2 regions of the [Mycoplasma] cavipharyngis genome follow, and region 2 is predicted to be linked to the other one. Evidence: riboswitches for the same ligand, from Rfam matches in the RefSeq annotation. Region 2 holds a riboswitch; the other holds the start of a gene.

Region 1 (16,268 bases), 380 kb from region 2:
CTACCTTGATTTAAAATATCAACTTTAACTAATTTGCTTAAAATAAGAGAAAATGAAATTGATCCAAATAAATAACCAATAATAATCGCAACTAAAATAAAGCAAATCATAATTAAAACAATCATAAAAACAAATATTTCTTCCTAATAAGATATTGATTATTATTGAAAATCATTTAGTTCAAAAATTATTATAATAATTATTAACTTATAATAATTCAGATTGCTTAATTATATCTTAACAATTGATAGATTAGTTAATTAACTTTGAAATTAGCACAAATCCAACAATATATCCAATCATCATTAAAAAAATCAAATTAGTAGATAACCAACTACGTTTACAACTAGGTCTACTTGCAGATGTTGCTAATAAAACATAAAGAATAATTGAAAAACCCATTCATGGTATTAATCGTTTGGCATCTTGATTGTCAATTGAAGGATCATTTAGTAATTTAGCAAAATTATTGCCATATAATGGATTGAAACTAATAAGATTACTATAAAAGGGAATTGATAAATTAAAAACACTAGAGCCTAAAATACTTGCTCCTGCAGTTGCAAATAATCTTTTGCGACATAATGTGATAAATAAAGTTATTTCAGGCAAACTAGTAGCAATACTTAAAAAGAAACTAGCAGCAGCACTTTTAGGAATGCCAATCACTTCTGAGCGATTAACAATTCCACTATTAAGATAAGCAAAAAACGCTAATGAAGCTGAAAAAAAGATAATGAAAAAAATTAAAAAATATGGATTAATTTTTCAAGCTCATGTTTTTGTTAATGATGGACTATACAAATCTTCTGATTCAGGATTAAATTTATAAGTATAAATCGAATAAGTTAATCAACTTAGAAAAAATAAAAAATTAATAAAACTAAAACCATTAACACTAAAAACTTCACCTCAAGATGGTACTAGTAAAAATAATAAAATCAATAAATATTCAATTAATGTAATTAATCATAAAATAAAATTAACTTGAATGATTGGATTTCAATTAGATAAATAAAATTGATTTAATTTTTGGTTCTTATTAATTAACTCATTAGTTGTTTCAGATGTCTTACTACTAATGGAGCTATAATAATAATTAGATATAGTTTTAAAAGGCAAAAAAACAACTGATTGTTTGATTCGATCTAGTTTAGAACGAAATTGTTCTTTATTTTTAAAATAAATTAAAAATAAACTAAATCCAAAAATTGACAAAATAAAAATTTGTACAGCATTAGCACCAGTAATATTGAAAAAACTAAATAAAGTTTTTTCAGGTAAATTTGTCAAACGATCACTAACACCTGCATAAATGCTTGTAAAAAATTCAGGCAATGATGTAAAGGTTGATAAAACAACCCCACCAATAAAAGTTGGAGAAATTTTAAATTTAATCGCAAAAATTTTAATGCATTTTGCAGCAAATGAAACACTAACAATTACTAAACACGAAAAAAGAAAAAATCAGCCAATAATTTGTGGACCATTTCACAAATGATCTGGAAAAGGAATCCCACCTATATCATTTAACATTATTAGATCAATTCTAATTTTTTAAAAATAATTCTTATTTAGTTGTAATTTAATTGATTAAAAAGTAATATTTTCATTTTTTCAATCAAAAACACAACTTATTATCTATTTTTTAATTTTTTTTAGGCAAATAAGCCTTGAATTATAACTTGCTGAATCAAACTATACATGAAATTATTGATTTACTTATATTTTTTTATTTATTTCTGATTAATAACAATTAAACTAAAAAATTAAGATTATTCAAAAATAATCTTCTTATTGTGATAAAATCAATCGTGATTAAATTATTTTTAATAAACCAAGTGTTTATTTTAAGCATTTTGGCTTATAAAATAATCATCATAATTACTTTTTTTATAAATAATAAAAGTAAGTTATTAAAACGAATTTTGTTTTAAACAATTAGAATAATTTCAAGGATTAATAGAAAAAATAGATTATATCTTCTTCTATTTGAAATTAAAATTAATTTAATTAAATCATTAAATATAAATTGCATTATCATAAAATGATTTTTGCTAAATTTAATCAAAAAATCTAATATGAAAAATTTAATCAAAAAAAATAAAAAAACTCAGCCTTTACTAAGCAAACAAAATAAAAAACTAAATGCAATTACTGAAGTTAAAGTCGATCTTTCTAGTTCTAGAAAATCATTTGCACCTTTTACTAAAGTCAATAAAGTAAAATTAAGTAAAGGTTTGTTTGCCAAAATATTATTATCATTAATTGGTTTTAGTGCCTTTGCTTTTGTTCCATTAGCAACTTTAACAGTTAGTGATAATGATCCATATAACACTAGTTTGTTTCGTGAAATTAGTAGTAAAGATATTGATAATGAAACAGAATATGCTAAATTACCACTTGTTCCAGTTTCATATGGTGAATTAATTAGAGGCACTACTCGTTATAATGATGGTAATTATGTTTTATATTTAGGGACTGGAGCATGTTCACATTGTACTGAATTTTTGTTTGATGAAGCAAAATATGCCAAAAATGGTGTGCCACCATTAGGCAAATCAGAATCTAATGCTAGATGATCAAGGGGGATTTGAGGTAAAGGAATTAAATACGCATCAACTAATTTAACTCCTAATAAAATCAATTACTTAAAATCAAGCATTAAATTTGTGATGTTTGAAGATGAGCCACCATCATCAATTCAAAGTTATAGTGATCGTTTATATACTTTTCCATGAAAAAAAGAAGAAGCTAATAATTTAAAAAATGGCATTATTGCTGGTCAGTATGTTAGATATGATCAGTCTGCTCATAATTTCCGTAAAATCTTTGCTTATGCTAAATCAATTCATTCAGAAATTATTGGTACACCAACTGTAATGGCGTTTAGAGCGGGTAAATTCTATTGGTATGATTTTAATAAATCTGCTCCAACTCCTGCTCCAGCTAAAACTGATGATAAAGATAAAAATAAAGATAATAATGAGAAAAAAAATAATACTACAGAAGTAACATCATCAGGCTCATACACTAGTTTTGCTACTTTTTTAAATAGTACTTATCAAACCCTATTTTAAGCATTCAAAATTTTCATAATGATAATTGCTAAAATCACTACTTTAAAACTTTAATTAAGGTAGTGATTTTTATTGTTAAAAATTAATTAATAATGATATTTTAAATTTTTCCTTTTAAAATTAATCCTAAATTTTAAAATTGATAAAATAAGAAAAAATATTTTTGAGAAAATAATTAAATTGCTAATTATGAATGATGAATTGAAAAAAAGTTATCAAACAATTATTAAATACATGCAAGTTGATGGTCTTTCTGGTTATGAAGAAGCTGTAGTTGATCTTTTTAAACAAGAAACTGCAAAAATTGCTTCACACAATCAATTAAGTTATCAACGTGATGGTTTAGGATCGATTATTGCTCATTATCCTAATGCCAAAGGACCAAAAATTTTATTAGTTGGTCATTTAGATGAAATTGGGTTTTTAGTTCAAGACATTTATGATAATGGTCAAATTGCAATTGCTAATGTTGGTGGAATTTGACCCCAAGCAATTACTGCTGCTAAAGTTGAACTAACAACAAGTTCACAAAAAAAGTTTTTAGGTGTAATTGGTCATACATCAATTCACATCCTACCATTTGAAAAACAAAATCAAGCCTTGAAAATGAAAGATTTATTTGCTGATTTTGGTTTTGTTTCAAAAGATGATGCAATTGCTCATGGAGTTGAAGTTGGTGATCTGATTCATTTTAAAACCGAACCATTTTTAATGCAAAATAATTTATTTGCTGGTAAAGCAATTGATAATCGAATTTCTTTAGCAATTCTAGAACTATTAATTGAAAATTTAAAAGATGATAATTTAATTAATAATCCTTATTTTGTTGCTACTAGTCAAGAAGAAGTTGGTTGTCGTGGTGCTAAAACAATTGCTACAAAAATTAAAGCTGATCTTGCAATTGTGATTGATGTTTGTGCTTCTCATGATACTCAAGGAGCAATTCCAGGTAACACTAAATTAAATCAAGGTGTTGCAATTGCTGTTAAAGATGCTTATAATTTGATTAATCCTAAATTATTAAAATACATTGTTAATTTAGCTCAATCGCACCAAATTCCCATTGTTAAATATATTTCTCAAGGTGGTGGAACTGATGCTAGTGAAATTCAGTTTGGTAGTGATGGTTTACCAACTTTAATTGTAAGTATTCCTGAACGTTATTTACATTGTAGTATTGGTGTTAGTAGTTTAGATGATTTTAATCATTTAGTTAATTTACTAACTGTTTTTATTAAAAGTTTTAATTCAGAATCACTAAAACAAATTCAGTATCATTAACTTAAATTGTTTTTTAATCAATTAAAATTTGACAATAATTTTTCGTTTTTGAATTATTAATTAAAGGTTTAAATAACTGATTAATCAAATCAAACTAATCAGTTTAACTATTAATTAACTAAGATATTGAATAGTTAACTATAATGTCAGTATAAGATTGTATTAAATATTAAATATCCAATATTTCTTCTTATTTAAATCAAAATTATAAAATATTCAATTTATTAATTAAATTAAAGTTATTAATTTAATTAATACTTAAATTATTAAAATCATAAAGAAAATTTATTATATGAAATTGAAGCGATTCAAGAAAAACAGCGTCTTTTTTGGACTGCTTGCAATCAGTGGTAGTTTAGTGCTGAGTGCATGTAGTAACAATGTTGCAACTGTTGGTGAATCTAATACTGATCGTATTTTGGTTGGTTTAGCTGATCCTGATAATCCTAGATGAGTTAATGCTAGAAAAGAAATTGTAAATAGTTTATTGCAATATAAAGATAAAGAAAATAAAACATATAAAGTAACATCAAATATTACTAAAAGCCAAGTTGAGCAAACTAATTTTTTGCAAACCCAATTATCATTAAATCCAATTCCAAAAGCGGTTGTTGTTGGCGCTAATGATGATGGTGCTGCTACTATTGCTAATGAAGCAAAAGCCAAAAACATTCCTTTTATTGCATATGATCGTTTAATTAATTCTAGTGACCAATATTATTTTTATGCAGCTTTTGATAATGCTAAAGTTGGTGAATTACAAGGTTTATGATTAGCATCCAAAATATTAGGTAAACTTACTAACAACAAATTATTTCAATCAAAAACTGATTTAGAAACTTGAATCAAAGCGGGTGAAACAAGTGGAAACCATGAAGTGGGCAAACCTCATTTAGATCAACTTGAAGAACAATATATTTATGCAATTGCTGGAGCACCAACAGATAATAATGCTAAGTTTTTCTATAGTGGTGCAATGGGTGTTCTTGATCTTATTACTAAAAATGATAAATTAAAAAATAAAGTAAAAATTGTTGGTGGTACTGAAACTTTTGATAAAGCAGCAATTGCTAACTGAAATTATAGTGCTGCTCAAACAAAAGTCGCAGGATTTTTAAGTAGTCCTGAATTTGCAAAAACTAAAGCCTTTTTAGCACCAAATGATGGTATGGCATTAGCAGTTATTAATGCTTTAGAAGCTAATAAAAATGATGCTAAAAAATATTACATTAGTGGTCAAGATTCCAATTCTGAAAATTTAAAAAGAATTTCTGATGGTTATCAATTAATGACCATTGCAAAATCTGATAAATGGAATGCAAAAGTTGTTGCGATTTGAGCTGATTACATGATTAAAAATAATCCAGTCCTTACTAAAGAAAATAGTAAAACAATTGCTCAAAATGTTTTAATTGAAATTAACAAAGATACAACAATTGCAAAATTCAAAGCAGATTTGAAAAAATTAAGTGGTTTTCCAACAACAACTTCTAGTGGACAACCTACAGATACACAGATAATGATAGATAATTTTGTTACATTAGATCAAACGACTTACAAACCTACTAACTCGGCTGGTGGTGAGTTTGATCCAGTAAATACATTCTTATTAAATCCAATTTTAGTTGATGGTGCTAATATTAATGTATATAATCAGATTTTTTCAGAATCTAAAGAATCTAAATAATAAAAAAATTAATTAATAAAATCTTACAGAAAGTTTATTACATGAAATTTAAGCGATTTAAGAAAAACAGTGTCTTCTTTGGACTACTTGCAATTAGTGGTAGTTTAATACTGAGTGCATGTAGCAACAATGTTGCAACTGTTGGTGAATCTAATACTGATCGTATTTTAGTTGGTTTAGCTGACCCTGATAATCCTAGATGAGTTAATGCAAGAAAAGAAATTGTAAATAGTTTATTGCAATATAAGGATAAAGAACAGAAATCATATAAAGTAACATCAAATATTACTAAAAGCCAAGTTGAACAAACTAATTTTCTTCAAACCCAATTATCATTAAATCCAATTCCAAAAGCGGTTGTTGTTGGCGCTAATGATGATGGTGCTGCTACTATTGCTAATGAAGCAAAAGCCAAAAACATTCCTTTTATTGCGTATGATCGTTTAATTAATTCTAGTGACCAATATTATTTTTATGCAGCTTTTGATAATGCAAAAGTTGGTGAATTACAAGGTTTATGATTAGCATCTAAAATACTAAGTAAACTTACTGGCGGTACTGTATTTCAATCAAAAAATCAATTAGAAAATTGAATAAAAATGGGTGAAGCAAAAGGAGCGCACGGTACTGGTGCTGGAGGTATGGGTGGTGATACTATAGGCATGAGTCCAATGGGTATGGAAACCGCTCATTTAGCTCAACTTGAAGAACAATATATTTATGCACTTGCTGGAGCACCAACAGATAATAATGCTAAATTTTTCTATGATGGTGCAATGGATATTCTTAAAGTTATTACTGAAAATAATGTATTAAAAAATAAAGTAAAAATTGTTGGTAGTAGTAGTTTTGACACTGCAGCAGTTGCTAACTGAAATTATAGTGATGCTCAAAAAAGAGTTGCAGGCTTTTTAGGTACTCCTGAATTTCAAAAAACTAAAGCCTTTTTAGCACCAAACGATGGGATGGCATTAGCAGTTATTAATGCTTTAGAAGCTAATAAAAATGATGCTAAAAAATATTACATTACTGGTCAAGATTCTAATTCTGAAAATTTAAAAAGAATTGAACAAGGTTATCAATTAATGACCATTGCAAAATCTGATAAATGAAACGCAAAAGTTGTTGCAATTTGAGCCAATTACATGATTAATCATAAACAAACACTTGATAAAAATAATAGTAAAATGATTGCTCAAAATATTTTAACTGAAATCAATAAAGATGCAACAATCACAAAATTCAAAGATGATTTTAATAAATTAAGTACTGCTAAACCTAAAACAACCTCTGCTACTCCAGAAACAGCGGCTATGCACACAATGGTAGATAGTTTTGTTACATTAGATCAAAATACTTACAAACCTACTAACCCAACCGGTGGTTCATATGATCCAGTAAATACATTCTTATTAAAACCGATTTTAGTTGATGGTAATAATATTACAACATACAATCAAATTTTTTCAGATTCTACTCCTAAACAATAAATAAAAGTTAATTAGTAAAATATAAAAACCATTTCTTCTATGTTTTTAGAGGAATGGTTTTTTTATGATTTTTTTTAATAATTGAAAATTCTAACTTAAAAATAAATTCAAATTCGATTTTTAATGTTGATTTCATTGTTGTTGCAAGAGAAATATTTTGAATATAATTTCCTTTAACAGTACTTGATTTATGGGTTAGTAATAAATCAATAATAGTATCATAATTTTTTTTAATTGATCAACACTAAAATTGTTTTTATCAATTCGAATATCAATATTATCAAAAAATCAATTCCACAAGTAACAGCATCTTCTTGATCGAATAAATCATCCATTACTAAAATTCAAATTGATTTACTTACACTATGTACTAAAGCAAAATTATCATGTAATTGTTATTCAAATTTAGTAGTGTTTAAATTTAGTTTAAAAACAATATCAACTAATTCAACCAATTAAGCATTTGTTTGTTCTTTTAAAATTTATAATGCTTTTTTTTAACAAAACTGTTGTTGTAGTTATTTTTATAAAAGTAAATAATTTATCTGTATAAGAAGTAATAATTGTTGTAACAATATCATTAATTTAATGTTTAGTACATTTTGTTGAATTGCTTAATAAATTCACTCATATTAATTCCAATTAAAACCAACGCTAATCCTTTTAGTTTGATCACTAATTAATTTGATTTTAGTAATTAAATTAATTTTTTTATGCAATCAGATGTGAAACTTTGTTAAATAATTTTTTTATTCTTATTGTAATTGAATAATGAACATCATTAAAATCTATTTACATAACTGTTAAATCTTATCAAGTTAATGATTAAGATTAAAAATTAAAATATAAAAATTTAAATTGATTAATTTTAGTTAATTAAAATTTAGTTAATTTTTAGTTTTTTGAATTTTTTTAATCATCCAACTAAAGTTTTAAATAACTGATTAATCAATTAAACTAGCAAGATTAAGTATTAATTAAATAGGATGTTTAATAACTAACTATAATAACAATATAAGAGATGATATTAAATATTAAATATCAAATATTTCTTCTTATTTTTAAATTAAAAATATAAAATCTTCAATTTATTAAATTAAAGTTAAAAATTATTAATTTATATAAATTATTAAAATCTTACAGAAAGTTTATTACATGAAATTTAAGCGATTTAAGAAAAACAGTGTCTTCTTTGGGCTACTTGCAATTAGTGGTAGTTTAATACTGAGTGCATGTAGCAACAATGTTGCAACTGTTGGTGAATCTAATACTGATCGTATTTTGGTTGGTTTAGCTGACCCTGATAATCCTAGATGAGTTAATGCAAGAAAAGAAATTGTAAATAGTTTATTACAATATAAGGATAAAGAACAGAAATCATATAAAGTAACATCAAATATTACTAAAAGTCAAGTTGAACAAACTAATTTTCTTCAAACCCAATTATCATTAAGTCCAATTCCAAAAGCAGTGGTTGTTGGAGCTAATGATGATGGTGCTGCTACTATTGCTAATGAAGCAAAAGCCAAAAACATTCCTTTTATTGCGTATGATCGTTTAATTAATTCTAGTGACCAATATTATTTTTATGCAGCTTTTGATAATGCAAAAGTTGGTGAATTACAAGGTTTATGATTAGCATCTAAAATACTAAGTAAACTTACCAATGGCGTAGTGTTTCAATCAAAAGAGCAGTTACAAACTTGAATTAAAAAAGGTGAAGAGAGCGGAAAACACGGTACTACTGGAAGTATGGGTGGTGATACTATGGGTATGAGTCCAATGGATATGAAAACCCCTCATTTAGATCAACTTGAAGAACAATATATTTATGCAATTGCTGGAGCACCAACAGATAATAATGCTAAGTTTTTCTATAGTGGTGCAATGGAAGTTCTTAAAATTATTACTGAAAATAATATTTTAAAAAATAAAGTAAAAATTGTTGGTGGTACTGAAACTTTTGATAAAGCAGCAATTGCTAACTGAAATTATAGTGCTGCTCAAACAAAAGTCGCAGGATTTTTAAGTAGTCCTGAATTTGCAAAAACTAAAGCCTTTTTAGCACCAAATGATGGTATGGCATTAGCAGTTATTAATGCTTTAGAAGCTAATAAAAATGATGCTAAAAAATATTACATTACTGGTCAAGATTCTAATTCTGAAAATTTAAAAAGAATTTCTGATGGTTATCAATTAATGACCATTGCAAAATCTGATAAATGGAATGCAAAAGTTGTTGCAATTTGAGCTGATTACATGATTAAAAATAATCCAACACTTAGTCAAGCTGGAAGTAAAGCAATTGCTGAAAAAATTTTAGCTGAAATTAATAAAGATGCAACAATTACAAAATTCAAAGCAGATTTAGATAAATTAAGTCCTAAACCAGCAGCAAGCTCTACTTCAGATAATAAAAATCAAGTGGCTCAACACACAATGGCAAATACTTTTGTTACACTAGATACAACTACTTACAAACCTACTAACTCAGTTGGCGGTGAGTTTGCTGCAGTAAATACATTCTTATTAAAACCAATTTTAGTTGATGGTGCTAATATTACAACATACAATCAAATTTTTTCAGATTCTACTCCTAAACAATAAATAAAAATTAATTAAGTAAAATATAAAAACCATTCCTTATAAAAAATAAAAGGAATGGTTTTTTTATGCTCTTTTAATATTAAAAACTTTAATTGAAAAATAAATTAAAATTCAATTTTCAATCCTGGACTCATTGTTGTTGAAAGAGAAATATTTTGAATGTAATTTCCTTTAACAGTACTTGGTTTGCGAGTTAGTAATAAATCAATAATCGCATCATAATTTTCTTTTAATTGATCAACACTAAAATCGGTTTTACCAATTTGCATGTGAATATTACCAAAAGAATCAGTACGATATTCACTTTTACCTTTTTTAAATTCAATTACTGTTTTCACTAAATCATTAGAAACTGTACCTAATTTAGGATTAGGCATTAATCCTTTAGGACCTAATAGTTTACCTAATTTAGCTAAATGAGGCATCATTTTTGCTGAAGTAATAATTAAATCAAAACCTAATCAACCTTGTTTGATTTCATCGATTTTATCCATGCCACCAAAAAAATCAGCCCCACAAGCATCAGCATCTTCTTGAGTGAATAAATCATCAATTACTAAAATTCGAATCGGTTTACTTACAGTATGTGGTAAAGTAAAAGTACCACGTAATTGTTGTTCAGGTTTAGTAGTATTTAAATTGAGTTTAACAGCAATATCAACTGAAGCAACAAATTTCACATTTGATTGGTTTTTTAAAATTTGTAATGCTTCTTTAGCAGGATAAATTTTTTTAGAATCAATTGAAGCTAAAATTGCTTTATATCGTTTAGAACGTTTTGCCATAAATATTTTTTAGTTTAACCTTCTGATTGATCTTTCTTATTTTTTAATGGATTGACACCTTCAATTTCCAATCCCATTTGTTTTGCAGTTCCTGCAATCATACGCAACATTGCTTGTTCATCATAAGCATTGGCATCACTTAATTTATAACGAGCAATTTCTAAAGCTTTTTCTAAACTAATTTTGCCAACTTTTTCTTTGTTAGGAACTTTAGCACCTTTTTCAATTCCTGCTGCTTTTTTTAATAAAACTGTTGTTGGAGTTGTTTTTACTTCAAAAGTAAATGATTTATCTGTATAAGCAGTAATAACTGTTGGAACAACATCATTGATGCGATCTTTAGTACGTTCGTTGAATTGCTTAGTAAATTCACCCATATTAATTCCAATTGAAGCTAATGCTGGTCCAGGTTTGGCTTGACCACCAATTAGTTCAATTTTAGCAATTCGATTAATTTTTTTTGCAGCCATATAAGCAACTTTCTTAAATATTTTTTCTTGTTCTTATTGTGGTTAATAATGAGCAATCATTAAACTCTACCACATAACTGTTTATATCTTATTTTTAATGATTAAGATTAAAATCAAAATATTATCAATTTAATTTATTTTAGTTATTTGATCTATATTTTTAAGTTAATTACTAATTGTTTTTTGTAGTAACAACAGGAACAATTTCAACTTTAGTTTTGCGTTTTAAATATGGGCGGTATTTAACAATTCCATCTTTTAGAGCAAACAAAGTATCATCACCACCTTGACCAACGCCCTTACCAGGAAAAATGCGATTACCACGTTGGCGATAAATTATTTGTCCTGTTTTAGCAGTTTGACCATCAGCTAGTTTAGCGCCTAGAAACTTAGGATTAGAATCACGACCGTTTTTAGTTGATCCAACTCCTTTTTTAGAAGCAAAAAATTGCAAATGATAAATTATTTTTGACATTTTAACAACTTCCCTTTCTTTTAATTTAATTAATTTGCTTAATTTGAACATAATTAGGATAATGTAATGCAATCTTTTTTAGTTGAAAAATTAATAATTGCCTTTGAGCAACTAATTGTTGGTTATTTAAAGCAGCAGTAGTAAATTTCGCTTTAATTTGTGCTGGTTCAATTGTTTGTTGAATAATTATATTACTGTTTTTAATTCATAATTGACAAGCACCTAAAACTACTGCACTCACTCCTGCACATACAATATCATTATTATTGTCATAATTAGCATGTCCAGTAACAATAATTGTTGATGGACTAATAAAAATTTCAATCATTCATTAAACTTTAATTTCTTTAATGATTAATTTAGTATAACCTTGGCGATGACCTTGACGTTTAAAGTGGTGTTTTTGAGGAATAAACTTGATAATCTTAATTTTTTTTTGTTTACCATGTTTAACTACTTCACATAAAACATAAGCATTAGCCAATGTTGGTTTACCAACTTGATTATTAGCCATTAAAACTCGATCAAACTTTACTGTTTGACCAACTTCAGCACTAATTGGTTGAACGTATAAAGTATCACCAACATTAGCAGTATATTGTTGACCACCAATGACAAAAACTGCAGCCATAATTACCTCCTTCTTATAATTTTTTTTAATTGCAAAACTAATTTTTTGCAGCAAACAAACACTAGATTTTAAATTCCTAGTGTTGATGAAAATTAACTAAATAACATTTAAATCAATAATATCTAAAAAATTATATCAAAAAAGATAATAAATAGATATAATAACTTATTATAGATAACATCAGGGGCATTTTTAAAAATTCTTTTTTAAAAATTGAGAAGTACTCTTAAATTAGCTGATCTAGTTAATACTAGCGGAGCAAGAATGTTAAAAGATCATTTTTGATTAAAATAATAATTCTTGCTTAGTAGAAAATCATCAATTACAAGCAAGAATTTTTTATTGTTTTAATCAATATGGCTTTAATTAAGTTTAATGCAGTTAATGTTGCATATAATCCTAAAATTAAAATCAATCTACAAAATATTAGTTTTAGTGCTAATCACAATGATGTTGTTTGCATTATTGGTAAATCAGGCACAGGTAAAACAACTTTACTAAATTCGATTTTACATAAAGAAATGGTTGTTAGTGGCAACATCATTTTTTTAGATCAAGATTTGAAAACATTAAATAAAAAAACGTGAAAAAAAACAGTTAGAAAAATTGGTTATTTATCACAAACAGTTAATTCTTTTGAAGATGATACTGTTTATTTAACAATTAAACGTGATTTAATGAACCAGCAAGTGTGATGGAAAAAAATTTTATTTTATTTAGACTATCAACAACGACTTAATATTTTTCAAACACTTGATAAGCTAGGAATTATTGAACATGCTTTTGCATCAATTAACCAATTATCTCAAGGGCAAAAACAAAGAGTGGAAATTAGTAAGTTATTATTAAAAAAACCCCATTTAATTTTAGCTGATGAACCAACTTCAGCTTTAGATCAAGTTACTGCTGAATTAACGATTGATTTAATTAAACAATTACAAAAAATTCATTCTTGTTGTATTCTAATTAATATTCATGATCTTAATTTATTAAAAAAAATTTCTAATAAAACTTTAGCAATCAAAAATGGCAAAATTTTATTTTATAAAAAAACTAAAGATGTTACTAAAGAGGATCTAGACTTAGTTTATTAAATAATTATGATTAAACACAACTGATTTTTTGATTGGTATTATGATCAAAATCACACATTAAAAAAACAAATTCGACCTTGAGTTAAGTTCACATTAGTAGTTTTAGTTATTAGTGGTTTAATTGTTTTATTTTGATCACAAAATGTTGGTTTTTACTCACAAAGTTTTTCACTATTTACTAGTTATCTTAAATTATTATTTAATCCTATTAATGTTAATTCAAGTTATCCTTCATACAATTTAACATTATTATCAATTAACTTTTTATTTATTACTTTAGGTAATATTTTTTTAGGAACGATTGCAGGATGAATTACTGCATTAATTACTGCTTATTTAAGTTCATATCATTTTTTAAAACAACGTTGGCTTTTAATCATTAATTGAATCATTATTATTTTAAGAGCCTTTCCTGTTTTTGTTTTTATTGGATTATGAAAAACTGGTTTTAATAATTATAGTGTTGCCATTATGATTTATTATTGGTTTACTTGATTATGATTACATAAGTATTTTATTAATCTTTTCAGAGGTTTAGATAATAAACAATATCATTTTCACCATCGTATTGGCTATAACCAATTTATGTTGTTTTATCAATTTGTTTGACCACAAATTCAAGATAAAAGTTTTCTGTTTTTAATTTTTTCAATTGAATCTAATTTGCGTTGGACATCAATTTTAGGATCATTAGGAATTTCTGGAATTGGTTCATTAATTTATGAACCAATTGTTAAAGCAGAAAAAAACTTTCAAGAAGTTTTAATTCCATTTGTTTTTCTATTTATTACTTTATTATTTTTTGAAATTTTATTAAGTTTTTATAATAGTTTAACTAAAAAAATAAAACGAATTAAATCATTAAATCCTAAAGTTAATGCCAAAAAAATTTATCATTTTGATCAGCTAAAATTAGTTTTATTCTTTTTTTTCACCATCATTATTATTTATTCACTAACCCAAATTAATTTTACTAGTCCAGATAATGCTAATATGATTAATTATATTGCTCAAGTTTTTGATATTAGATGAAATCTTTTTGGTATTAGTAGTCTTGATGATAATCCCTTTTATTTATTCTTTTTAGTCATTTTACAAGCAGTTACAATTTTTATTTGAACGATTGTTTTTGGAATCATTTTTGGAATTTTATCTTCTCATAAAGTGATTAATAAATATTGTGCTTATAGTTTTGCTGTATTTAATTTATTAATGCGATCATTTCCAATTGTTTTATTATTCTATTTATTTAATCCGATTTTTAATACACCCCAATCAACTGCAGTTGTTTTAATTATCTTTCATAATAGTTTTAGTTTAGCTAAAAAAATTAATGCTGTTTTATACCGGATTTCAAGAACCCAAATTAATTATTATCGAATGCTAAAATACTCTTATTTTTGAATTGTTTGACATTATTTATGACCTAACATTAAAAAAGAAATTATTAATTTAAGTGGGTTTGAATTTGAAATTGCCGTTCGTGATGTTGTCATTATGGGTGCGTTTGGTGCTTCACTTTTTGGACAAAAATTTGTTGCTCTAGAAGTGAGAAATCCTTCATCGTTTGCTGTTTATTTATGAACTTTTTGGGCTGGTATATTATTTTTAGAATTTAGTTCTTATTTACAAAGAAAATTGTTAATTAAAAATATTCAAAAAAAATATTTTTGATCTAAAATATGAACTAATCTTTATTGACAATTCAAAAACAAAATAAGATTAAACAAACAATAATGTGATTAATCACTAAAAATTTAATTTTTAATTATCTTTAAATTAGAAATTAAAATATCCAATATTAATATTATTATTAAAGTCATTGAATTAATATCTAATATTACAAGAAAGAAATTATGTTTAAACTTCCTAAACTAAATTATGATTACAATGCTTTAGAACCAGAAATTGATGCTAAAACAATGGAAATCCACTATACTAAACACCATCAAGGTTATTTAGATAATTTAAATGATTGTTTGAGTAAATTTTATCCTGAAGGATTTGAAGTTCCTATTGCTAAATTAATGATTGAATTTAACCATTTGCCTGAAAACATTAAAACAGTTGTTCGTAATCATGGTGGTGGTTTTACTAATCATAATTTTTTCTGAGAAATTCTATCACCTGAAAAAAATCAAGCAATTCCTGAAGAATTAGAACAAGTTTTAATTAAAAGTTTTGGCAGTTTTGATCAATTTAAAGCAAAATTTGAACAAGTTGCTAAAAGTCGTTTTGGTTCAGGATGAGCCTGATTAGTTTTTAATACTAATAATACTTTAGAAATTATTTCTACTCCTAATCAAGATTCACCATTAATGAATCATCAAATTCCAATTTTAGGACTAGATGTATGAGAACATGCTTATTATTTAAAATATCATAACCGTCGGGCTGAATATTTAACTAATTTTTGAAAAATTATTAATTGAAAAAATGTACATCGTAATTTAATTCATGCTCAATCTTCTTATAGTGATAATCCTGAAAAAGTATGTTGTAGTGGTTGTTCATAATTAATTATGAAAGATTAATAATTCTCACATAAACTCATAATAAAAGTAGTTGCTTTCTTAATTAAAAGATTGCAACTACTTTTATTTATATTGCATCATTTTAAAAAATTAAATTTCTTGATATTCTGGTAATTGATCAATTAAGTCAAGTG
Region 2 (16,268 bases):
TTCAAAACGTATCATTCCTTAATTTTTAATAGTAAAAAAATTACTAATAGCCAGCATTATTATTTAATTACACGCAAAGAAAAGAAAAATCAAGATTTTCTTACAGTATTAAATTATGCTAAAAATTTAACTGGAACAATTGTTTTTTTTAATAATCAAGAAGAATTAGTATCTACTTATCAATATTTAATTACTAATTCAGAGATTAGACCAATTGTTTTATATGGCAAAATGAGTCATCGCGAACGTACTAAAGCAATGAATTTAATTCATCAACGTGATTTAGTAATCATTTTTGCTACTGATCTTTTAGCACGAGGAATTTCAATTAAACATGTGCAAACAGTAATTAATTATAGTTTACCAAAAGATCAAATTTGATATTTACACCGTTCAGGTCGGACTGGAAGATATCAGCAACCAGGAAAAATTATTAATTTAATTACTGATCAAGAATTTATCAAAATTAACCAGTTAACTAAAAAAAGTTTAAAATTTTTTGAAGTAAAAATTTTAGCTAATAATCTTGTATTTAAAGATCGATCTTATCAAAAAAAATCACTTAATCCACAATTATCACAACAAATTAAACAAATTATTGCTCAAGCAGATAAACGAGTTAAACCAAATTATAAAAAGAAATTAAAGAATAAAATTAAGGCTGCTAAAAATAAAGTAAAGCGACAACAAATTGAAGCTCAAGTAAAACAAAAGTTAATTAATAAATGAAAACAAGAGTCAATAATTAAAAAAAATAAGCAAATCAACGATCATTAATGAAATCTTGATATTCATACCAATATTTAAATCGTTTTTTGTTTTGCAATATTTATTTAATTGCTTTAATGATTGCTATTATTTTAGATCTAACAACAATTAGTCAATTTAAAAATTTTACTTATTCTTTTTTATTAGCCACTGTTTTTAGTGTATTAGCAACTTTTTTGAACCAATTAATCCATCAAAAAATTTTTTTTAAGTTTAGTTCAAGTTTAGTTAACCAAACAGTTAGTACATTAGAAAAATCACTAATTAAGTTTTATTTAATTTTAACTTATTGCTTAATTGTGATTTGCACTTCATTTGGTTTATTAGTTGCTTTAGTAGTTAATCAATTAATAAAGCAAACTATTTTTGATATCTATTTTGTTTTATTAGGAATCGTTCCTGGACAATTAGGACAAATTATTAGTTTAATTTTTGTATTTGCTAAAAAATTTATTATTAAATATAAATTATAAAAAAAGGTATAAAATTTAGTTTATTCAAAAACTTGAGAATTTTCTTTGATGATATTGAAATTTGTAAAGGATCTGATCTATGGGCGATAATAATCCTAGATTTATTTCGTATGTTAGTCAACCAACTGATCAAATTTGAAGTTTTTTAGCAGTTACTCTTTTGATTTTAGGAGTAGGAATTTACTATTATTTTAGTTTAAAAAAACTTAATGGGTCAGAACTACCAAAAGGATTAGCTTTTTTAGTAATGCTTTATGTTGACTGGATTCGTGAAACAACAAGAGAAACATTAGGTAAACGTTATGAATCATATTCATGATATTTTATTTATCTTTTCACTTTGTTATGAACTTCTAATCTAATTTCGATTGCTGGAATTGAAACTTTAGGTTCTTCATTTACTGTTCCTTTATCTTTAGGAATTATTACTTTCTTATTTACTTTTTATTTTGGAATTAAACACCAAAAACTAAGTTATTATCAAGAATATATTAGTCGGTTGAATTTTAATAATAAATTTAAAATTTATTTTCCTGATCCTTTTAAATGAATCGGTAAATTAAGTCGAATTTTTTCTTTAATATTTCGATATTGGGGTAACATGTTTGCTGGTTCATTAATTATTGGTGCGCTTTATGAGTTAATTGTTAATAACTTGTTAAATGCTAATTTAGGTTATCTAGGAGTAGTACTAACAGGATTTGTTTCTGCACCATTAAGGATGTACTTTGATATATTACCAGGATTAATTCAACCATTAATATTCATGTTACTAACTTTATCATATTGAAGTAGTGAGGCTAATTTGAGCGAAGCTGATGTTAAATATCTGCCTGAAAAAATGGCTCATAAAAAATATTTCACTTCTTTTTCATTAGTATTACCAGAATATTTATAAGTTTTTAGAATTAGCAATTTGATTTATTAAGTCAAATTTAATTTTGTAATTTATTTTAATTTTGTGAAAGAAAAATTATATGTCAGATAAATTTAATATTTTAGTTAGTTGATTACACCAAATTCAACAAGTTAATCAAACTCATCCAATTTTAGATGTCACTGAAGTTAATGTTAGTAATAAACTAGGTGGTTTCATTGGTGCAGGAATTGCTATGATTGCTGGGTTAGGCTCAGGTCTTGGTCAAGGATATATTGGTGGTAAAGCGATTGAAGCAATTGCTCGTAATCCTGAATTGCAATCAAAAGTTTTTCGTCAGTTTATTATTGGTGTTGCTGTTGCTGAATCAACAGCAGTATATAGTTTAATTATTGCTTTATTATTAATCTTTTTGGGCTAATACCAGGATTTTAATGATCAAAAAAAGATAGGTCAATTTATTACATGGAATCATTAATTTCTCATTCTTTAACATTTTTTAATAATGCAACCGCAAATTTATTCCAACAAGCTGATGAATCAGTTTTAGGATCTGATAATTTTTTTGAAAAAATTATTCCTAATGGTTGGATTTTAGCAGCTCATGTTTTAAGTGCGATTTCAGTAGTAGCAATTATTCTTTTTTTAATATGACACCCAACAAGAATTTACATGCAAAAACGTCGTAAGTTGTTTAATCAAAATTTAAAAGCAACTGAAGATCATCGTGCTGAAGCGAGTCGTGATTTAGCTGAAATTAAACAACAAAAGTTAGAAGTACAAAAAACAATTAGTGAACTAATGTTTCAATCACAAAAAGATGCTGAAAAAATTACTAATCAAGCAGTTAATAGTGCGCTTGAAAAAGCCCAACGGATTCAAGAAAAAGCAGCTTTAGAAGTTGAAACACTGAAAAAAAATGCTCAAGCTAAAATTAATGCTAGTGTTTCAGATTTAGCAGTCGAAATTGCTGAAAAAATTATTAATGAAAAAGTCAATAATGAAATTAACCAACGTTTTATTGATGAATATTTAAATTCATTAAACTAATATTGTGATGAGAAAATATATTTTTTTATACCAACAATTTGCTCAAGCAATTTTAAGTTTTTTTAATGACCAAGCTAGTTTAGAAAAAGTCAATGAACAAAATCATCGACTTTTATCTTTATTACAAAATAATCCTGAAATTGTTAATATTTTTACTGATTTTTCAATTATTGCTTCAAAAAAAATAACTTATTTAGAAGCAATATTAGCAGTTGAACCATATGATCAATATTATGTTAATGGATTAAAGTTATTTCTTGATCATGGTCATGGCTATTTCTTTTTAGATTTAATTGAAACAATTGATGCTCAAGTGTTAAATAAATTAAACATGAAATTAGTCCAAGTTGAATCAGCATATCCTTTAACTGATCAACAAAAAAGTAAATTAGAAGCTGGTTGAAGCAAAAAATATCAAGAAAGATTAGTTTTTAATTATCAAGTTGTTCCTGAAATGGTGTTGGGAATTAATATTCGAGTTGATGATTATGTTGAAGAATATTCATTACAATCACAATTAAAAAATTTACAAAACAAAATTAAGAAAATTGTTAATTAGAAGGATTTTTTATGTCTGATGCCAATTTAAAATTAGACCAATATAGTGCTGTAATTCGCAAGTTAATTCAAGAATATCATAAAGAAAAAATTGTTGATGAAACTGGAATTGTGATTAGTAATGGTGATGGTATTGTTACTGTTGGTGGACTAAAAGAGTGTTTGTTAAACGAATTATTAGAATTTGAAGATGGGCGCTTAGGAATTGCCTTTTCACTTTTAGCTGATGTTGTTGGGGTTATTATGTTAAGTGATTATTTGAACATTGTTGAAGGTAGTAAAGTTAAACGCACCAAAAAAGTTGTTAATGTTCCAGTTGGTGATGCTTTATTAGGTCGAATTGTTGATGCTTTAGGTCGTCCTTTAGATAATAAAGGAATAATTAAAACTGATTTATATCGTCCAATTGAACAAATTGCTCCAGGGGTTATGGAACGAAAATCAGTTGATCAACCATTAGCAACAGGGATCTTAAGTATTGATGCGATGTTTCCGATTGGTCGAGGTCAGCGGGAATTAATTATTGGTGATCGTCAAACTGGTAAAACTTCAATTGCTCTTGATGTTATTATTAACCAAAAAAACCAAAATTGTTATTGTGTTTATGTTGCAATTGGTCAGAAAAATTCAACAATTGCTCAAGTAATTAACACTTTACAAGATAATCATGCTTTATCATACACCACTGTTGTTGTTGCATCTGCTTCTGATTTACCAGCATTAAAATATATTGCCCCATTTTCTGGTGTGACAATTGCTGAATATTGAATGAAACAAGGTAAAGACGTTTTAATTGTTTATGATGATTTATCAAAACAAGCAGTTGCTTATCGTACTTTGTGTTTACTATTAAAACTACCTCCTGGTCGTGAGGCATATCCTGGTGATGTTTTTTACTTACATTCACGTTTATTAGAACGAGCAGGAAGACTAAATGCTGAAAATGGTGGTGGATCAATTACTGCTCTACCAATTATTGAAACTCAAGCAAATGACATTTCAGCATATATTCCAACTAATGTTATTTCGATTACTGATGGTCAATTATTTACTAAAACTAATTTATTTAATTCAGGTCAACGACCTGCAATTGATACAGGTTTATCAGTTAGTCGGGTGGGATCTGCTGCTCAAATTCCAGGCATTAAAAAATTAAGTGGTTCATTAAAATTAAGTTTAGCCCAATATAATGAGTTAAACATTTTTGCTCAATTTGGTTCTGATTTGGATGATAATACCAAAATTGTTCTAGCTCATGGTGAAAAAACAACATTAATGTTACGTCAAGTTAATAACCATCCTTATCAGCAAGTTGATGAAATTTTATTACTTTATATTATTGATCAACAATTTATTAAATCAATTCCTAAAGAAGAAATTATTAATTTTACCCAGTATGCTGTTAAACAATTTGCTAATACAAAAATTCGTCAAATTTTAATTCATGATTCTAAGTTAGATGATTTTAAATTAAGTGAATTAAATCAGTTTTGCCAACAAACAATTAGATCTTATGGAGAACACTTAAAAGATTTTAGTTCTAATATCAAATAATTTGATCACTATTTAAGATATAAGAAAGTCTTTATGGCTAATTTAGAAATCATTAAAAAACGGATTCAATCAATTGAAGTTACTTCTAAAATTACTTTTGCAATGAAAATGGTTACGACTGTTAAATTACAAAAGTATCAAAAAAAGTATCAAATTTATCAAAATTATTTTGCTGGTTTACTTAATGTTTTTCGTGCCACGATTAATAATGTTGATGTTGATTTGAATATGGTCAATAGGTTGTTTTATCGTTATAATAAAATTAATTTGGAAAATTCAACTAAAATTCTTTATGTTATTTTTGGTTCAGATTTAGGAATGTGTGGTCATTATAATTCTGATTTATTTAAAAATTTAAAAAACACAATTAATGATGCAACTAATGCTGAATTTTTAATTTTTGGAACGAGAATTGCTCGATTAATTAGTTCACAACAACCTGATTGAAAAATTATTAAAATTATTCATCACATTGATAAAGAGTTAATGAATCATGAATTAATTTTTATTCGTGCTTTTGAAGTTTTTGATTATTTCATTAAAAACAATTATCAAAAAATTCATTTTGTTTACACCCAATTTATTAATTCTTTAAAACTAACAATTCAGTCATTACAAATTTTGCCCCTAACTTTAGAAGTTTATAACCGTAAAGATCTTTTTGGCGCCTATTTATCAGAAGATAATTTAGGTAATTATGAATTAGGTTTTAAACCTGAATCAGTTGTTTTAGCCTTAATTCCCCAATTATTTACCCACTTATTTTATGCGGTGTTAATTGAGTCTAAAATTTCTGAAGCATCTTCACGTTATAATGCTATGACTGCAGCAACTGATAATGCTAAAGCGTTATTAGATGAATATAAACTTGAGTATAATCGCACCCGCCAAGCCTTAATTACTCAAGAAATTATTGAAATTATTAGTGGTGCAACTAAAAATCATAAAAAATAAGAAAGATTGATGCTTTTATGAACTATCAAACTGAACCATTGATTAAAAAAAATGGTGTTATTTACCAATTAACTGGTCCTGTTGTTGATGTTAAATTTAGTCCTCAAGATAATCCAACAATTAATGAAGCTTTAAAAATTAATCATCCAACTTCAAATTTAGAAATTATTTTAGAAGTTGCCCAAATTATTGGTGATGATATTGTTAGATGTATTGCTATGGGGCCAACTGATGGATTATATCGTGGCTTGAATGTTGAAAGAACTTATAAACCAATTCAAGCACCAGTTGGTAATGGTGTTTTAGGTCGGATTTTTAATGTTACAGGTAAACCGATTGATGAAAAACCAATGCCAACTAATATTGAATTTCGTTCGATTCATTCATCTCCTCCTAGTTTAGAAGATCAAGCTTCAGAATTAGTTATTTTTGAAACAGGAATTAAAATTATTGATCTACTAACACCTTATGCTAAAGGGGGAAAAATTGGTTTATTTGGAGGTGCAGGAGTTGGTAAAACAGTTATTGTTCAAGAATTAATTCATAATATCGCCATTAATCATGGTGGTTTATCAGTCTTTGCTGGTGTTGGTGAAAGAACTCGTGAAGGTAATGATTTTTATTATGAAATGCAAGAAAGTGGTGTTTTAGATAAAACTGCTCTTGTTTTTGGACAAATGAATGAACCACCTGGAGCAAGAATGCGGGTTGCTTTAACAGGATTAACTATGGCTGAATACTTTCGTGATGATCGGGGTCAAGATGTTTTATTATTTATTGACAATATTTTTCGTTTTACTCAAGCAGGTTCAGAAGTATCAGCATTATTAGGTCGTATGCCTTCTGCTGTTGGTTATCAACCAACATTAGCTTTTGAAATGGGGTTATTACAAGAGCGAATTACTTCAACTAAAAAAGGTTCAATTACTTCAGTGCAAGCAGTATATGTTCCTGCTGATGATTTAACTGATCCTGCTCCAGCAACTACTTTTTCACACTTAGATGCTAAAACAGTTTTAGATCGGAAAATTGCTGCATTAGGAATTTATCCTGCAATTTCACCACTAGAGTCTAATTCACAATTACTAAAACCTGAAGTTGTTGGGATTGAACATTACACAGTAGCGCGTAAAGTGCAACAAATTTTACAAAAATATCAAGAATTACAAGATATTATTTCGATTTTAGGAGTTGATGAATTAAGTGAAGAAGATAAATTAGTCTTCTATCGCGCTCGTAAAATTCGAAACTTTTTCTCTCAACCATTTTTTGTCGCTGAAAAATTTACTGGTCAACAAGGCAAATACATTTCAGTTAAAGAAACTGTAGCTAGTTTTAAAGAAATTATTGATGGTAAAGTTGATCATTTACCTGAACAAGCATTTTTATATGTTGGTGGAATTCAAGAAGTTTATGAAAAAGCTGCTAAAATTCAGGCTGAAAATAAAAAATAATTCAACAACGGACAACTAATCATGAATCAAGATTTTGAATTGCGTTTGCATATAGCAACTCCTAATGGGATTGCTTTTAATGAATTAATTCAAAGTGCTCAAATTAAAATGCATGATGGTTATATGGGAATTAATCGTAACCAATTACCAACAATTCAAATTGTGCAAATTGGTTTAATGACCATACGGTTTTTAAATGGAACAACTAAGGAATATTTACTAGGTCCAGGAACAATGTTAATTGATCAATATTATGCTCAAGTTTATTCTGAGTTTTTAATTGATCCAGATCATATTGATGATAATGAATTTTTAATTGGTCATCAACAAATTGAACAAAAATTATTTGATCAAAAACTACAAGGAATTTTTGACTATAAAACAGAACTAGTTTTGCGTCAAGAAATTGCTAAACTAAGAAAACAATAATTTTAATATGAATTAAATTATTTAGTTTTAAATAACCGATCACCAGCATCACCTAATCCAGGAACGATATAACCATGATCGTTTAATCCTTGATCTAAACTAGCACAATAAACATTAACTTCAGGATGATTTGCTGCTAATTTAGCCATCCCTTCAGGAGCTGCAACTAAACCAATAACACTAATTGATAGAGGTTGATATTTTTTCACAAGATTAATTGCTGCATCAATTGAATTAGCAGTTGCAATCATTGGATCACAAATAATAACATCACTATGTTCCATGTTACATGGCATTTTTTCATAATATTTAATTGGTTGTAATGTTGATTCATCACGGTATAAACCAATATGACCAATACATGAATTTGGCATCAAATCTAATAACGCATCTGACATTGTCAATCCTGCTCGTAAAATGGGAATAATTACAACTTGATTAGTTAAACTATAACCAGTCATTTTCTGCATTGGAGTAGTAATCTCTTTAGAACTGAGCACAAAGTTTTTGGTTGCTTCATATGCAATTAATTGAGTGATTTCATATAAATTATTACGAAAAATAATCGAAGTAGCATTCTGATCGCGCATGCGGGTTAATTTATCTTTAATTAAGGGATGATCTAAAATTTTGTGCATAAAAATTTTTGTTGATATTTAAGAATAATGTTATTTGCTTCATTTTAAATAAATAATTTAAAAACTAGCAAATTTTAATCATTCTTAAACTATTTTTTTAAACGATTTAAATATATGCGATAAGCTCGGTTAGTAAAAATACCAACAAAAACAGAATCAAATGCCATTTTATTAGCTTTTAAATCATAAGCCTTTTTAATTAATGCTTCACTACTAACTAATTCACGATCAACAATAATGAAAGCTTGAATGTATTTATATTTAACATTTTTTAAATATTTATTAGGTACAGCAAAATGAAATAATTGTTCATTCATTGTCACATTAAAAACAACATCTTTTAAATCTTTATGAGGTACACGATTTAAAACTGCTAATCAAGTGAAGATTTGAGTGTTACTAACTTGCTTAAAATCAATTTTTTCTCAATTATTATGATTAAAAATGTTTTTAGATAAATAACTAATTTCTTGATTGAGATTGATTTTAGCTAAAGTTTTAATGCTATTTTGCACTTTTTGAATTAGTTTATCACGATCATAATAATAATGATGATTAACTTGATTATCAATTTCTGATACTTGATTAGTTGGTGCAATTTTTCTAGGTTCATTTAAAACAAAATCAACTGCACCATTTTCTACTTTTCAATAGTTATTAATCAATCCATAATAACATCCTAATAATCCTCATGGAAAAAGAAAGAAAATGTTGTATAAAATTCATTTTTTGATTTTTCATTTTTCCATATGATAGGAATAGTATCAAAATAAAACAATGACAATAGCATTAATGCTAAAAAAAACAGCTAAAACAATAACTAGATGATAAATGTTAAAAATGCTCTTAATGTTATTGCTTTGTTGGGGGTTTAGTGATAAATTAGAAAAAGAAATGAAAATATTAGCAATTAACATTCAAAAAGCAAGACAACAAATCAAATTAGTAATAGCAGCAATAATTGTTGTTGAGCGTAACAAAATAATTAATTGTTTAATTGATTTAATCATCATAAAAAAGATTAGTCTATATTATTAATTCAAAATAAATATTATCTAATTATTATATCTAAATAATAGGTTAATAAAAAAATCCAAGGGTGAAGACCTTGGATTTAAACTATAAGATTAATAATAATATCTATCATATTAAAAAACATTTTTTTGTAACATTAATTTAATCATTAGATATTAATAAAAGATATTTCATATTATTATTAATTTCGCCTAATCTAAAAATTTTGCTCTCTTGTAGCCAAGTTAAAAAAGATCAACTTCTTAAAATTCTAGTCTTAATTTAAAAAACACACATCAATTTTCCTTTATCAAAATAAAGAAAGAACCGATAGTTAATTATTAAATTACAACTAATAACTTCAAAAGAGTAATCATTCCTAACTTTTCACTCAAAAACATCATTGCTAAACTGATTGAAAATGATATTAACAAAAATTCGATATTAATTTTAATTTCAGAAACTAGATATCCAAAAAGTAATGTTAATTTAATATAAACATTCTAATTTTAACACCAATCTTACTTAAATTACAAGATTTTAATTGTCTTTTATTTGAAAATATTTAATAGTTTATAAGTTTGAATTTAATCAACAACTTTAATTAAATTATTTAATTTCTATTTAATTTTTTATTATGTATAAAACAATAAAAACAATAATCTTATTATTTAAATAGTATAATATTGGTGTATAAAACAAACAGGGGTATTTTAATTTATAAGGGACATTTAAGTTCTTATAAGTTAAGATTGAGATAGATCCTTTGAAACTGATCTAGATAATACTAGCGTAGTGAGTTTTGTTTAAAATAATTAACTTTGTCTTTTTTTAGGGCATTTCTAATAAAGTATGTTATTAAAAAAGTAATAAAGTTATTTGAAACAACATTTCAATTAGTTTAACCCCTTTGTGTTATTGATTTAATACAAAGGGGTTTTGTTTTATTAATTATTGATTTGAAAAATAAATATTAATAAAATATGAAATATAAATCCAAAATTATTGTTGCTTTAAGTAGTTTAATTTTTACAATTCCTATATTAAGTGCATGTGCATCAACTAATCCTAAAGTAATTACATTTGCTTTATCAGAAAATTATTTTGGACTTAGTGCAACTAAGAGTTTACAAAAAGAATTACTAACTGAAATTAAAAAAATTAAAACAACAGATAGTAAATATAGTAATGTTTTACTTGAACAAATTAATGTGCGAAAAATTGAAGATTCTAGTACTAAATTACAAGAAATTAATGCTAATAAAGTGCAATTTGCTTTTGTGCCAACATATCAAGTATTTAAATCTGGTGTTAAAGATTTTGATATTGTATTACAAACAGAAACTGATGCTTTTAAGGGTGATGAAACATTATCATACTATTCACCAACAAATAATCCATTAGAAAAAGTTGCTCAAGCATTAAATGATAATTTTTCTAATCCTGCATATAAGACATGATTTGGTAAAAATTCTCAAAAAAAAGAAATAGAAGTTAAAGAAAAAGATCAAAAAGTTGAAGGAACTAATACCAAAAACTGAAATGGAATTCGTTATAATGACATTTATGCTAATCCAAGAAAATTAGTTCCTTTTTATCGTGGCATGATTATGATTTATGGCACAGATGAACAACTTAAACAAATTAAAGATGCTTGAAATAAAAAAGATTGAAACGCTTTTAAAAAATTTGGTATTGCTGGTGGTAAAACTTCTTCTGCAGGAAAATTTGTTTTACAAGAATTATTATTAAAAAAACACTTTAATAATGCCTTTACTACTTTAGAAGAAGAAAAATTAAAAGATAAAAACTTTAAACTACTAACTGGTCAAAGTGGTAGTAATATTGGTTGAACTAATTTAAAAGATTATCACATCTTTTTTGATGATGAATCATCTTATGCGTGAACTCAAAATAATACTACTAATGATCAACATTTTTACACTCCACAAGTTGCTAATACTAAAGCTGAAGTTTTCATGGTAACTAATCCAATGGGTTATGATCTTGGTATTTTTAATAAATCAATTGCAAAACCAGTACAACAAATTATTAGTCAAGCATTTATTAATTTAGCAAAAGCAAACAAAGATCCATATGGTCCATTAGGTGGTTATAATGGTTATAGTTTTGTTAGTCAAAAAAATTTAGACGATTTCCAAAATAAAACTTTAAAAGTTTAATTTCTAAAATAATAATTTTTAGCATTTTTTATTCGATTTAATTGTGTTTTCGATTTTATTTTTTGAATTAAAAAATTTTTTTAGAATATAATTAACAATGAATTTTGAATGTGATTTTTTTGCATTAATCGCAATTAAACTAATTTAACAACAAAAAATAAATTAAAAACAACACATTTAATATTAGATAGATATTTTAGGTTATCGAAATGAAAAAGGAAAAAGAATTAGAAACTGCCTTAGATACAGTACCTAGCACGTTATTAACAGAAATGAAAGATGTTAATCAACAATTAGCAGAGGTGAGTAAAGAAGAAAAAGAATTAGAAAATTACTTACATTCTAATATTTTCAATTTTGTTGAAGCACGAGAAGGATTAGAAGACATTTTTAAAGTACAAGATAATGCTTTAAGAATTGTTGATGAGTTAGATCGTGGATTATTAAGCCTTGATCGCACTATTCCTTTACTAGAAGTGCGTCATTTAACAAAATACTATGATAATTCTCGTCGCCCAGCTGTTGTTAATGCTAGTTTTAAAGTTTATCCAGGAGATTTCCACGCTTTAGTTGGTGCTAGTGGTTCTGGAAAAACAACTTTATTAAATTGTATTTTAAGAAAAGATGCAAATTATGAAGGTGAAATTTTAGTTGATAATAAAATAACTAATAATGTTGAAGCAGATGAATGACTGCCAAAAATTGGTGTTGTTCCTGCTCAGTTTGAATGAGCACCAGATACAGTTTTACATGACTTACTTGTTAATAAAGCAACTGAAGCTGGTAAATCACAATTAGAAGCATTATCATATGCTAGAAGTTCTTTAGAAGAATTAAATTTATGGCACTTAAGAACTCGTCGTATGGTTGAATTGAGTTTATTAGATAAACGAAAATTAGCATTATCAATTGCCTTAATTAATAATCCATACTTAGTAATTTTAGATGAACCTTTAATGGGATTGCAAAAATTTGAACAAGTAGAATTGCTTGTTTCTTTAGCAAAATTACAAGCTGAATCACGTGGAGTTTTAGTTTTAAGTCATTGCATTGATGAATTTAGTGGCTTTGCTAATTTAATGACCATTTTATCTAAAGGTCGTGTTTTCTTCTCTGGTTTAGTAAAAAGTTTACAATTACAAAATCAATACAAATTTTTAGTACAAACTACTGATAACCAATTAGCACTTTCCTTATTGAAAAAAATTAATTGTAAGTATCGTTACAATGAAGTTTCTAAAACAATTTTAGTTAAATTTGATGGTCAATTAAATTTATTGTTATTCCAAAAAGAATGTGCTGCTAAAAATATTATTATTAATGATTTAAAACATGCTGCAACTAGTCTTGAAGATTTATATGTTGTTTTATTAAAAGTAGGCACTAGTGATGCCATTCGTGAAATTTATGAATATCGTGCTAATCATGAAAAACAAAAAAAAGAATTATAGTTTGTTCTCATCAAATCATAATTTTTCATCAAAAAATTAATAAAAAAACCTCAACTGCCAAAAGTTGGGGTTTTTTCTACTAAAAGAAAAAATTAATTTACAATGCCACGAAAACATTTAATTGCTGCTCAAATTAATTCTAAACAACAAAATAGAGCTAAATTATTACAAAAATTATCTAAAGAAATTAAGGCCGCTGCTAAAGAAGGAACTAATCCTAATATTAATCCACGTTTAAAATTAGCAATTGAAAAAGCATTAAAAAATAATTTATCACAAGAATCAATTAATAAAAACATTTATGGTAATCAAAAAAATGAAGCCTTTTTAGTTCATTATGAATATGAAGTTTTTGCTCCTGAAAAACTAAAAATAATTATTAGTGCACTAACTGATAATGCTAATCGGACAATTGCTAATCTTAATAGTTATTTAACAAAAATTAATGGTCAAATAACTAAACAAAATGCTGTGAAAATTTATTTTAAAAATTTAGGGATTATTTGTATTGCAAACACTAAAAATAATCAAATAATTACTGAAAATGATTTAATTAATGATTTAATTGATTATCCAATTGAAAATGTGATTTTTGATCATGATAATATTGAAATTGAAACGATTGCTGATCAATTTTATTTAGTTAAAACGCAATTAGAAAAAAATGATTATCAAATTTTAGCAGCTGAAAAAAGATGGGTTGCTGATGATCTAATTAATGTTTCAAAAGAATTAGCACAAAAACTAACTCGTTTTTTTGAACAATTAGATCAAGATGATGACATCCAAGATGTTTATAGTAATTGAATTGAACAATAATTAAAAATTATTTTAATGAATTAGACGCACATGCTTTTTTAATTCGTTCATAATGATTAGGATGTTTTTCTTTAAGAATGTTAGTGAAAAAATCAATAATTTTTCAAGCAACGCCATTATTGTCATTATCAAATTTAGTAACACCTTTAGCAACAAATTTAGTTGTTGTTTTACTATTTTTCATTGCATAACCATAATGAGCACTTGATAATAATGAAACATCATTATAACCATCTCCAAAAGCAATTGTTTGATCTCAAGGAATACCATAATAAGATGAGAAAAAATTTAAACTATTACCTTTGTTAGCAAAAGTAGTATTAACTTCTAAAATGTGAGAACGATCATTTAAAGATCACATTTGACAAGTCAGAGTTTTAATTTTACTTTTAATTAAAGTAATGACATAATCAATATCAACATTAACTGATAATTGAATTAAAATCGAAGGAATATTGCGTTTTTGTTCAAACAACTGATCAAACCCTAATAAAGGTTTATCTTTTTTTAAATCCATATGAAACCATTGTGATAAAGCAGCAATATTTTCTTCATTTAATGGACGATAGGTTCTTAAGTTTTGTCCATCTTCTACAATAATATTTTCAATTGCACTAACAATTTCTTCTTGATCACATAATTTTTTTAAAATGTGCGAAGAAAAAACAAATTTAATTGGTGTCATATGTAAATCATATGGTTGGAACATAATTGCACCATTTAAATTAGCAATTAAAGTATCTAATTTTAATTGTTCATAAAAAACATGTGATGATCTTCATGGCCTTCCTGTTGCTAGACAGAATTTATGATCGTATTGGTTTAATAACTGAATAATTTCTTTAGTAAAATTAGTAATTTGTGCTTGGTTGTTCAATAATGTACCATCTAAATCAGAAACAATTAAATATTTCTCATAAATATGGTCCAAAGCACATTTAAAAAAAGCTAATTTTTCTAATTTTTCTTTTTCAGAATATTGTTCAAAATGAGAATTTTTAATTATGAGATTTTCTTGTAATTGTTTTTTCAAAACTCCCTCCTTATTCAATCAAAACTAAATTGGATATAAACCATATATTTTTTGTAATTTTTTAACTTTAGCAGTAGCAATTTTTCTGCACTGATCATGGTGTTTACTTAAAATTGCTAATAAATATTGATCATTTATTTGCTGGTATGAATTTTGAATTTTTGTTAGAAAAGCACACACTGTTTCAGCCACTTTTTGTTTTAGATCATGATAAGTTTGATTGGCCATGCTTGCTACAAATTGATCAATTTCAGTATCAGTTAAACTACAATAAATTTCAATTAAATTAGATACTCCAGGTTGGTTAATAACATCATATTTAATGTGATTTAGTGAATCAGTTTTTGCTTGTAAAATTTTTTTATGAGCGACTTCAATTGGATCATTTAAAAAAATTGTTCCTTTAGGATTAATGGATGATTTTGACATTTTCATTGTTGGATCTTGCAAATCCATAATTCGTGAACCAACTTTAAAAATATACTCTTCAGGAACAGCAAAAATCTTTTCTTGATATTTATTATTAATCCGAATTGCAATATTTCGGGTTAATTCTAAATGTTGTTTTTGATCTTGACCAACAGGAACAAGATTAGCATCATAAATTAAAATATCAGCTGCCATTAAAATTGGATAAATTAATAATCCTGTAGGAACAGTATTAGTTTTATTTTTTAGAGTTATTTGTTGAGACTTATCTTTAAATTGGGTCATTCGACTTAATTCACCAATCGAAGTGTGAACTAAAAGTAAGTAACATAATTCAAGATGTTCAGGAATGGCTGATTGATAAAAAAAGATACATTTATTAGGATCAAGACCACATGCTAAATAACTTTTAATTACTTCTAAACTATTATTAGTTAGCTCTTTTGGATCAAAACTAACAGTTAGCATATGATAATCTGCAACAAAGAAAAAACTTTGGTATTGATCTTGTAATTTAACAAAATTTTTGATTGCTCCTAGATAATTACCTAGAGTTAATTGGTTGGAAGGTTGAATTCCTGAAA

The links. A riboswitch is a leader RNA that binds a small molecule or an ion and turns the genes downstream of it on or off. The one in region 2 is predicted to bind thiamine pyrophosphate.
Region 1: it holds a riboswitch for thiamine pyrophosphate, as region 2 does, so the genes downstream of both, MCAV_RS03320 (ATP-binding cassette domain-containing protein) here and cypl (ABC transporter thiamine pyrophosphate-binding lipoprotein p37/Cypl) in region 2, are expected to answer to the same signal.

Annotation. Positions count from the first base shown of each region.
Region 1 covers NZ_CP155569.1:817,987-834,254, forward strand. Annotated here, with positions in the region: gene plsY (glycerol-3-phosphate 1-O-acyltransferase PlsY) at 1-125, opposite strand, end outside; gene MCAV_RS03265 (hypothetical protein) at 253-1,536, opposite strand; gene MCAV_RS03270 (hypothetical protein) at 2,082-3,080, shown strand; gene MCAV_RS03275 (M42 family peptidase) at 3,270-4,361, shown strand; gene MCAV_RS03280 (substrate-binding domain-containing protein) at 4,654-6,048, shown strand; gene MCAV_RS03285 (substrate-binding domain-containing protein) at 6,090-7,538, shown strand; gene MCAV_RS03290 (substrate-binding domain-containing protein) at 8,694-10,145, shown strand; gene rplA (50S ribosomal protein L1) at 10,250-10,930, opposite strand; gene rplK (50S ribosomal protein L11) at 10,945-11,400, opposite strand; gene rpmA (50S ribosomal protein L27) at 11,573-11,875, opposite strand; gene MCAV_RS03310 (ribosomal-processing cysteine protease Prp) at 11,901-12,203, opposite strand; gene rplU (50S ribosomal protein L21) at 12,207-12,560, opposite strand; TPP riboswitch at 12,679-12,786, shown strand; gene MCAV_RS03320 (ATP-binding cassette domain-containing protein) at 12,863-13,600, shown strand; gene MCAV_RS03325 (ABC transporter permease subunit) at 13,607-15,337, shown strand; gene MCAV_RS03330 (superoxide dismutase) at 15,457-16,116, shown strand; gene MCAV_RS03335 (type ISP restriction/modification enzyme) at 16,225-16,268, opposite strand, start outside.
Region 2 covers NZ_CP155569.1:162,987-179,254, forward strand. Annotated here, with positions in the region: gene MCAV_RS00640 (DEAD/DEAH box helicase) at 1-777, shown strand, start outside; gene MCAV_RS00645 (hypothetical protein) at 777-1,241, shown strand; gene MCAV_RS00650 (FoF1 ATP synthase subunit a) at 1,321-2,139, shown strand; gene atpE (ATP synthase F0 subunit C) at 2,219-2,539, shown strand; gene MCAV_RS00660 (hypothetical protein) at 2,584-3,168, shown strand; gene atpH (ATP synthase F1 subunit delta) at 3,176-3,727, shown strand; gene atpA (F0F1 ATP synthase subunit alpha) at 3,739-5,280, shown strand; gene atpG (ATP synthase F1 subunit gamma) at 5,314-6,234, shown strand; gene atpD (F0F1 ATP synthase subunit beta) at 6,252-7,688, shown strand; gene MCAV_RS00685 (hypothetical protein) at 7,710-8,117, shown strand; gene upp (uracil phosphoribosyltransferase) at 8,135-8,755, opposite strand; gene MCAV_RS00695 (hypothetical protein) at 8,845-9,768, opposite strand; TPP riboswitch at 10,464-10,585, shown strand; gene cypl (ABC transporter thiamine pyrophosphate-binding lipoprotein p37/Cypl) at 10,753-11,952, shown strand; gene MCAV_RS00705 (ATP-binding cassette domain-containing protein) at 12,162-13,403, shown strand; gene MCAV_RS00710 (YebC/PmpR family DNA-binding transcriptional regulator) at 13,506-14,222, shown strand; gene MCAV_RS00715 (Cof-type HAD-IIB family hydrolase) at 14,230-15,255, opposite strand; gene trpS (tryptophan--tRNA ligase) at 15,280-16,268, opposite strand, start outside.